DNA from 4 places in the Salinicoccus sesuvii genome. Region 4 is predicted to be linked to each of the others. Evidence: riboswitches for the same ligand, from Rfam matches in the RefSeq annotation. Region 4 holds a riboswitch; each other region holds the start of a gene.

Evidence for each region. Region 4 has a riboswitch for S-adenosylmethionine ahead of metK (methionine adenosyltransferase). Riboswitches for the same ligand answer to the same signal wherever they lie in the genome.
Region 1: linked by a shared signal. The riboswitch ahead of ACFOJ8_RS01555 (Na+/H+ antiporter NhaC family protein) and the one ahead of metK (methionine adenosyltransferase) in region 4 are both predicted to bind S-adenosylmethionine.
Region 2: linked by a shared signal. The riboswitch ahead of ACFOJ8_RS07050 (methionine ABC transporter ATP-binding protein) and the one ahead of metK (methionine adenosyltransferase) in region 4 are both predicted to bind S-adenosylmethionine.
Region 3: linked by a shared signal. The riboswitch ahead of ACFOJ8_RS11310 (O-acetylhomoserine aminocarboxypropyltransferase/cysteine synthase family protein) and the one ahead of metK (methionine adenosyltransferase) in region 4 are both predicted to bind S-adenosylmethionine.

What each region holds. Positions count from the first base shown of each region.
Region 1 is NZ_JBHRWV010000001.1:311,320-313,524, reverse strand. It holds gene ACFOJ8_RS01560 (thioredoxin domain-containing protein) at 87-593, opposite strand; SAM riboswitch class I at 762-862, shown strand; gene ACFOJ8_RS01555 (Na+/H+ antiporter NhaC family protein) at 939-2,205, shown strand, end outside.
Region 2 is NZ_JBHRWV010000007.1:249,644-251,848, reverse strand. It holds gene ACFOJ8_RS07055 (ABC transporter ATP-binding protein) at 1-1,087, shown strand, start outside; SAM riboswitch class I at 1,155-1,257, shown strand; gene ACFOJ8_RS07050 (methionine ABC transporter ATP-binding protein) at 1,316-2,205, shown strand, end outside.
Region 3 is NZ_JBHRWV010000009.1:147,805-150,009, forward strand. It holds gene ACFOJ8_RS11300 (YkvI family membrane protein) at 1-252, opposite strand, end outside; gene ACFOJ8_RS11305 (hypothetical protein) at 321-572, opposite strand; SAM riboswitch class I at 664-760, shown strand; gene ACFOJ8_RS11310 (O-acetylhomoserine aminocarboxypropyltransferase/cysteine synthase family protein) at 829-2,106, shown strand; gene ACFOJ8_RS11315 (homoserine O-succinyltransferase) at 2,106-2,205, shown strand, end outside.
Region 4 is NZ_JBHRWV010000002.1:103,680-105,884, reverse strand. It holds gene metK (methionine adenosyltransferase) at 1-924, opposite strand, end outside; SAM riboswitch class I at 1,015-1,120, opposite strand; gene pckA (phosphoenolpyruvate carboxykinase (ATP)) at 1,271-2,205, shown strand, end outside.

The DNA of each region.
Region 1 (2,205 bases), on a different contig from region 4:
GTATGTACCGGTAGAACGGTAGATTCTTATAGGAATTTACCCGAAGATGCTAGAAATATGTACTCCGTATGTAAATGAATTGAATTTCAGTCAATTGCTTTATCCAACGCTTCTGCGATATCGTGAACTGGAGCCTGGCTCTCAAAGCTGAACTTTTCACCGTTGATGAAAACGGTGGGAACCACTGTGACAGAACGCTCCAATGCTTCCTTTGTGATGTCCAAACTCAGGTTCATTGTGCTGCGCTGCTCACTGCACCCGTACTCCTGCTCCATCATCTTTTCAATTTCACTGCTACTCAATGTACGCCATTCTTGTTGCGTTTTGAAAAGGGTATGCAGAAGCATATATGCCTGTTCCGGCTGGTTGTAGTCGATATAGAGATTTGCGATTGTGCCATGAAGCAGTCTGACTTTAGGCTTATCGTAGTGTTTGATGGTGTATCTGATGTCCCCCGCTTCGACTCGCGGCATAAGTGTTTCATGGGCTGCCAGAAAGAAATTGACACAGTATGGGCATGCTGTGTTTAAAAATACTTCGACATGCTTATGAGCGTCGCTTGGACCCAGATTCAGCTGTGGTGCATATTCCATGATAATGCTCCCTTCCATCGTTCTATTTTGCTTTTCAATTATATAGGAAGATTGCATGTTTTAAAAGATTGAATAATTACACAATTTTAATATTATGAAGGCTCTTTATTTCTCATTGACATAAGCGCATAAAGGCGGTAAAGTTTGTTTTAAATTTAAATTGAATGATTCTTATCCAGAGAGGTGGAGGGACTGGCCCTTCGAAGCCTCGGCAGCAGCTCTATGAGCCCCGTGCCAATTCCAGAAGCCTAGTGCTTGAAAGATAAGAAGAGATGGATTGCTGCCCTCTTCTTTATGAAGTGGGCTTTTTTATTTCTCTGGATACATTCGTTGGAGGCATAACTCATGAAAAACATCAATCGGGGCAGTGCACTTGCTCTATTCCCCCTACTCGTCTTCGTTGCCCTATTTATTGGGACCGGTATCGCCGCTCAAGACTTCAGTGCCATGCCGATCACTGTGGCACTCTTCATCTCCATCATCGTCGCGATGGTGCTGAAACCGAAAGAGCGCTTGAACGAAAAAATTTCCATACTCACTAAAGGCGCAGGACGCGAGAATATTATGCTGATGGTGCTCATCTTCTTGCTCGCCGGAGCATTCTCACAAGTCGCTGAGAATATGGGAGCGGTCGAATCGACTGTCAACCTTGGTTTGTCACTGTTGCCGAGCAACCTGCTACTCGTCGGATTGTTCATCATCTGCTGCTTTATATCCATATCCATGGGAACGTCCACAGGGACAGTCGTCGCTTTGGTGCCCATCGCCATTGGTATAGCCGAGCAAACCGAATTGCCGCTCGCATTGGCCATCGCGACGGTCATCGGCGGTGCGATGTTTGGTGACAACTTGTCAGTCATCTCAGATACCACCATCGTCTCCACACAATCTCAAGAAGTCAGAATGGTCGACAAGTTTAAAACGAACTTCTTCATTGTTTTGCCAGGTGCGCTTGTGACGATTGTCATTCTGTGGTTCATTACTTCAGGGCAATCTACTACACCGCCAACTGACCTAGAATTCAATCTCATCAAAGTACTGCCCTACCTTGCTGTTTTGGCCATCGCATTGATGGGTGTCAACGTTCTCATTGTTCTGATTGGAGGCACCGTTTTCGCCGGGCTCATCGGCCTGTTTGATGGATCGTATACTTTCACTTCTCTCGTCGCAGCTGCTGGCGAAGGCATCGGTAATATGCAGAATATCGCCATCATCGCAGTACTGATTGGTGGATTGATTGCGTTGATAGAACACTACGGTGGCATCGATTACTTGCTGCATTTCATTACGAGTAGAATTCGTTCCAAGAAAGGTGCCGAGTTTGGTATCGCCGCACTCGTCAGTGCAACAGATTTGAGTACAGCCAACAATACGATATCCATCATCATTACCGGACCGCTAGCGAAAGACATCGCCGATGAATACGGTGTCGATCGTAGGAAATCCGCGAGCTTGCTTGATATATTCGCCGCCGCTTTCCAAGGTCTTATTCCCTATGGTGGCCAGATGCTTGCTGCAGCCGGTCTCGCTGCCATATCACCTGTGGCTATCATTCCTTACTCTATCTATCCCGTCACACTGCTCATCTGTGGAATCATCGCGATACTGATTG
Region 2 (2,205 bases), on a different contig from region 4:
GCGGGAATTTGAGGAACTGAATAACGATTATCTTAAAAGTACTGGTAGTCTTATTAAGCTGGATAGCGCTTCCGGGCAGAACTTGATGGGAACGCTTAGATCACTTCTTTTTGCAGTAATGGTCTACATTTTTGCGTCTAGTTTCCTTGATGCACAAACGGCGCTTACTGTCGGTACAATGTATATCCTTGTAGACTATATAACACGGTTCTTCAATCCCTTATTCAATATTATTGGACAGCTTGATATATATGAGCAGGCACGCGTTGCTGCGGTAAAGGTATTTGAGCTACTAGACGCAGAAGTTGAAACGGAAGAAGAGGAGCATCTCGGCAATTTCAGCGGACACATTTCATTTAATGAAGTAAGCTTTTCTTATGATGATAAACATACAGTACTCAAAGATATTAGTATCGACGTGTCGCCGGGAGAAACCGTGGCACTCGTGGGCCATACAGGATCCGGTAAGAGTTCAATCATCAACCTGCTGATGCGCTTTTACGATCCGGTTCGCGGAAAGATACTCTTCGATGGTAAAGACACGAGAGAATTTAGCAAGCAGTCTCTACGGCATCATATGTCAATTGTACTGCAGGATCCCTTCATTTACAGCGGATCTCTACTTTTCAATCTGAGACTGAACAACGAAGAAATTTCTGAGGCAGAAGCAAGAGCGGCCCTCGCTAGTGTTGGCGGTGAAGAGATGCTGTCACGGATGGAAGAGGGAATGCATACTGAGTTGACAGAACGTGGATCCACACTATCACTTGGTGAACGCCAACTCATTTCATTCGCACGTGCCATGGTATTCAATCCGAAAGTATTGGTACTGGATGAAGCGACGAGCAACATCGATTCCGAAACGGAACAGATGATCCAGCATGCCATGAAAGTCGTTAGTGCAAACCGCACGACATTTATCATCGCTCATAGACTTTCGACCATCCAGCATGCAGATCAGATCCTGCTGCTTGATAGCGGTCTTATAGTTGAAAGCGGAAATCACGAAGAACTACTTGCCAAAGGCAAGGAGTATGCCAAGATGTATACGATGCAACTTGGACAGCCAGTCAGCATAAATATCTAATAATTAATATTGTGAATGTTGACAATTCTCATTTGCTCATGTAGAGTTATGAACATTCAATTGAATACTTTTATCCAGAGAAGTGGAGGGATTAGGCCCTTTGAAACTTCAGCAACAGGCCCGGAGGGTACTGTGCTAAATCCTACAAGCGACCGCTTGGCAGATAACCGTGAAACCATTTGCCATTTCGGCAGATGGTTTTTTTATTTTACATAGAGGGGTGATTGCATGGCCATTGTATTGGAAGATGTATCAAAGACTTATGAGGTTAAAGGCAGAAAAGTAGAAGCGCTTAAACGGCTTTCGCTGACTGTGGGAGACGGGGAAATATTCGGCATTATCGGATTCAGCGGTGCTGGTAAGAGTACTCTGCTCAGACTAATTAATCTATTGGAAGCTCCGAGCTCTGGTAGTGTTAATGTAAATGGCACGGCACTTGGTAACTTGTCCAGTGAGAAGCTACGAGCGAAAAGACAGAAGATCGGCATGATCTTCCAACAGTTCAATCTCATTGAATCAAAAACGGTATATCAGAATATTGAATTCGTTCTGAAGGCAAGCAAGTATGATAAGAAAAAAGTGAAATCACGCATCGAGGAATTGCTTGCGCTTGTCGGATTGAGTGACAAGGCGGGCAGCTATCCCGGGAATTTAAGTGGGGGCCAAAAGCAACGGGTCGGGATCGCTAGGGCCCTAGCAAACCATCCTGAAGTACTTTTATGCGACGAGGCAACAAGTGCACTCGATCCCGAGACAACGAAGACGATATTGAAGTTATTGAAGAAAATCAACCGGGACCTTGGTATCACTATTGTACTCATCACGCACGAAATGGGAGTCATCAAGGAGATTGCGGACCGCGTTGGGGTGATGACAGCCGGTGAAATAGTTGAAGAAAGTGACGTCTACAGTATATTCAGCCATCCTGAGCATGCTGTAACAAAAGGATTCGTGCAGGATATCTACGACTTTGCTATTCCACCTCATATCGAAATGAATGATCGCTCGGATGTCATTACTATCAAATTTTTAAACGAAAACGCTGAGGCTAATTATGTCAACCAGCTCTATCGTCACTTCGAATGTGACATCAGTATATTGAATGGTCGTATTGAATA
Region 3 (2,205 bases), on a different contig from region 4:
ATTCAGCAAAGAATCAATGTATGATTCGGCCTTGATATCGAATCCAACATCTGCTGTCCACTTGCCCGTAAATAGTACCAGTAACCCCGAGAGAAGAACGGCGAAGATACTCACTGCTCCATTATTTGTGAAAAACTGCAATATTTCCTGACCTGTCGAGAAGCCTGCACCGACCACTACACCGGTGTAGGCGAATCCTATTTTGAGGACTTGCTTCACATTGGACACCTTGACCACTCCATAAATTTTCAAATTTTTGCTATGCAGTATCCATACTATACTTTGGGTGCTGCATTAGCAATTGGAAGAGAACTGAAGTTCTACTGGGAGCCTATGACGACCCGACTGTACATGTAGTCCGCTTCAGGTCTCTCTAGGCCATAATCTTTCATAAGCAAAATTATTATCTCCTCTTTCGATTTCCCTTCTTCTATATACTTTAAAATACCGTAATGCATCTCCTTCATACGATTACGATCGTCTATTCTTATCCTAGTCTGCACCAACATACGTCGACTGTAAATAAATAGTACGAATGTCACAAGCATAAGTAAAATAATAAAGACATCCATCTATCTCACCTTCCCACTTGAAAAGTTGAAAAATTAAAAGTATTTGACAAACTTACTTCCATCATAGTACCATAGTTTTTAATTAAATAATTGCTTATCCAGAGTGGCGGAGGGAATGGCCCTACGAAGCCCAGCAACCTTTTCAGTAAGGTGCTAAATCCAGCAGGTATTATCCTGAAAGATGAGTGACTCGCGAGTCTTCCTTTATCTTTGGGTAGGCTCTTTTTTTATTAATCTGTTCTTGGAGGAATGTAAAATGGCTAACAATCACCGTTTTGAAACAAGACAACTTCATGCTGGACAAGAAATTGATGGGACAACAAATTCTCGAGCACTGCCTATTTACCAGACGACCTCCTATGTATTCGATGACACCAAACATGCTTCAGAATTATTCGGCTTGCAAGATAGCGGCAATATATATACGCGTATTATGAATCCTACAACGGCAGCCTTAGAGACCCGGGTAGCTGAACTTGAGGGTGGTGTCGCTGGCCTCGGTGTCGCTTCCGGCATGGCGGCCATCACTTATGCCATACAGGTTTTAACCAACAGTGGAGATCACATCATTTCTACAACGAGTCTATATGGTGGCACACACACACTTTTCACCCATACCTTTAAAAAGTTCGGTATCGAAACATCCTTAGTCGATATTAAAAATCCGGAGAATGTTTCACGTGAAATCAGAGATAACACCAAAGCCATCTTCATTGAGACAATCGGTAACCCGGAAGGAAATGTTGCAGATATACAAGCACTTGCGGAGATTGCTGAAAAGAATGATATCCCTCTAATTGTTGATAATACTTTTGCTACACCTTACCTGTGCCGACCAATTGAGCATGGCGCACACGTTGTAGTCCACTCTGCGACCAAGTTTCTCGGTGGACACGGCACTTCCATTGGCGGTGTAATTGTAGATGGTGGCAATTTTAATTGGGACAACGGCAAGTTCCCAGGTCTTACTGAACCAGATGAATCCTATCACGGTCTGATATTTACTGAAGCGTTTGGGCCGGCAGCCTACGCTTTCAAAATAAGAACCACACTCCTCAGAGATACAGGAGCTGCTCTTTCGCCATTCAATTCATTCCTGCTAACACAAGGTATAGAAACATTATCACTCCGGATGGAAAGACACGTAGAAAATGCAGAAAAGGTTGCTGCATTTCTCGAGCAGCATGAAAAAGTGGAATGGGTCGACTACGCCGGACTTGAGTCTAGTAGATATTATGCTGCTAAAGAGAAGTATCTTCCAAAAGGCGCCTCTTCGATATTTACTTTCGGTGTAAAAGGCGGCTATGAAGCAGGAAAGACATTCATCGAAACTTTGGAGCTCTTCTCTTTACTTGCAAATGTAGGCGATGCCAAGTCTCTTGTCATACATCCAGCTTCCACTACACATTCGCAATTGAATGAGGAACAACAACTCGTAGGAGGCGTCAAACCGGAGACCATCAGATTATCTGTGGGTCTTGAGCATATCGACGATATTCTGGATGACCTTAAGAAAGGGCTGGATGCAATCTAATGCCGATTAAAATTATTGAAGGTCTGCCTGTAACGGAACGCCTTCATAAAGAAAATGTTTACACTATAGAAGCGAAGCGGGCCTATACCCAAGATATAC
Region 4 (2,205 bases):
GGCTAGCTGAATCTCACATTTGGATGCGATATCTGCAGCCACAATATTCTTTGCAATATATCTGGCCGCATATGCTGCAGAACGGTCGACTTTTGTAGGATCTTTACCACTGAATGCACCACCACCATGACGGGCATATCCGCCGTACGTATCTACAATGATCTTTCTGCCTGTTAAACCAGCATCCCCTTGCGGACCCCCTATAACAAATCGGCCGGTCGGATTGATGATATATTTTGTGTCTTCATCTAGCAGCTCAGTAGGGACCACTTTTTGAATCACTTGCGCAATAAGGTCTTTGCGGATCGTTTCGGTTTCTATTTCCTCATGATGCTGGGATGAAATGACGATAGTATCCACTCTTTTGACGGCGCCTTTTTCATCGTACTCTACGGTAACCTGTGTCTTTCCATCAGGTCTCAAGTAGTCTATGGTTCCGTCTTTTCTCACTTGCGTCAAGCGCCTCGACAATTTGTGAGCCAGTGATATTGGCAACGGCATGAGTTCTTCCGTTTCATTACATGCAAAGCCGAACATTAAACCCTGATCGCCGGCGCCTGTAGAAATGGCATCGGTCTCCCTTGTTTCGACAGCATTGTTGACACCTTGCGCAATATCAGCCGACTGCTCATCTATTCCAGTCAATACGGACATTGTTTTGTAGTCATAACCATACTTGGCACGGGTGTAACCAATCTCCTTGACAGTTTCTCTTACTATTTTAGGTATATCAACATAAGTATTCGTACTTATTTCTCCGACGATCATTGCCATACCGGTGTTAACAACCGTTTCACAGGCAACTCTTGCATTCTCATCCCCTTTTAGTATTTCATCCAGTATTGCATCGGATATCTGATCCGCAATTTTGTCGGGATGCCCCTCAGTTACGGATTCAGAAGTGAAAAGTCTACGTTCTGCCATTGCATATTTCTCCTTTATGATTATTAGCTATCTCCCGTTACCAAAAAATAAAGCCTTTTCCCAATAATACGAGAAAAGGCTCCGCTCTTCCCCTTATCGATCAGAATAACTTCTGCATCCTTTAGCACCTTTCTTTATAGAAAAGAGGTTGCTGGGCTTCATCGGGTATGTTCCCTCCACCGGCTCTTGATAAGAGATAACTTAGACTATAATATACTAGATGATTGCGTCCAAATCAAGTGAATATTATTTTTGTAAATATTATGTTACGTCATTTATCAATGTGTTATACTAATTCGTGAAAGCTACATCTACTTTGAAAATACATAAAATGGGGGCGATGATTATGACAGACCATAGAGGACTTATCGAAAATTTGGTAACTAGAAAAAATTCACATATCCAGCTTTCTACATCTCAACTGGTTGAAAAGTCTTTGGAAAGAAAAGAAGGTAAGCTTGCAGCAACGGGTGCGTTGCGCGCTGAGACTGGTAAGTATACTGGGCGTAGCCCGAAAGACCGTTTTATCGTCAAAGACGCGGTATCGGAACATAAGGTAGACTGGGGAGAAGTCAATCAGCCTATCTCACAAGAAATTTTCGACAACCTTTTCGAGAAGGTCATCAATCACCTTGGAGACAAGGAAGAAATTTTTGTTTTCAACGGCTATGCCGGCGCGGATGAAAAGACGCGTCTTGATCTTAGTGTCATAAATGAGTTCAGCTGGCATAACATGTTTGCCCGCACTATGTTCATCCGTCCCGAGAGTGAAGAAGAAGCTCGCACCATAGAGCCACAATTCACTGTAATTTCTGCACCGACATTCAAAGCTGACCCTTCGACCGATGGTACGGAGTCGGAAGCTTTCATTATCGTTTCACTTGAAAAGGGAGTTATTTTAATCGGAGGAACCGAGTACGCTGGTGAAATGAAAAAATCCATTTTCTCCATTATGAACTATCTGCTGCCTGAACAAGGCGTTATGAGCATGCACTGCTCTGCGAACGTTGGAGAGAACAAGGACGTTGCGCTGTTCTTTGGACTCTCTGGTACGGGTAAGACGACACTTTCTGCTGATTCTCAAAGAGAACTGATCGGTGATGATGAACATGGCTGGAATGAAGACGGGGTATTTAATATTGAAGGCGGATGCTACGCTAAGACAATCAACTTGTCTGCAGAGAAGGAGCCTGAAATCTTTAAAGCCATCAAGTTCGGCTCTGTGCTTGAGAATGTTGTCATTGACGAGTCAGGCATACCTGACTACGACGACAATACACT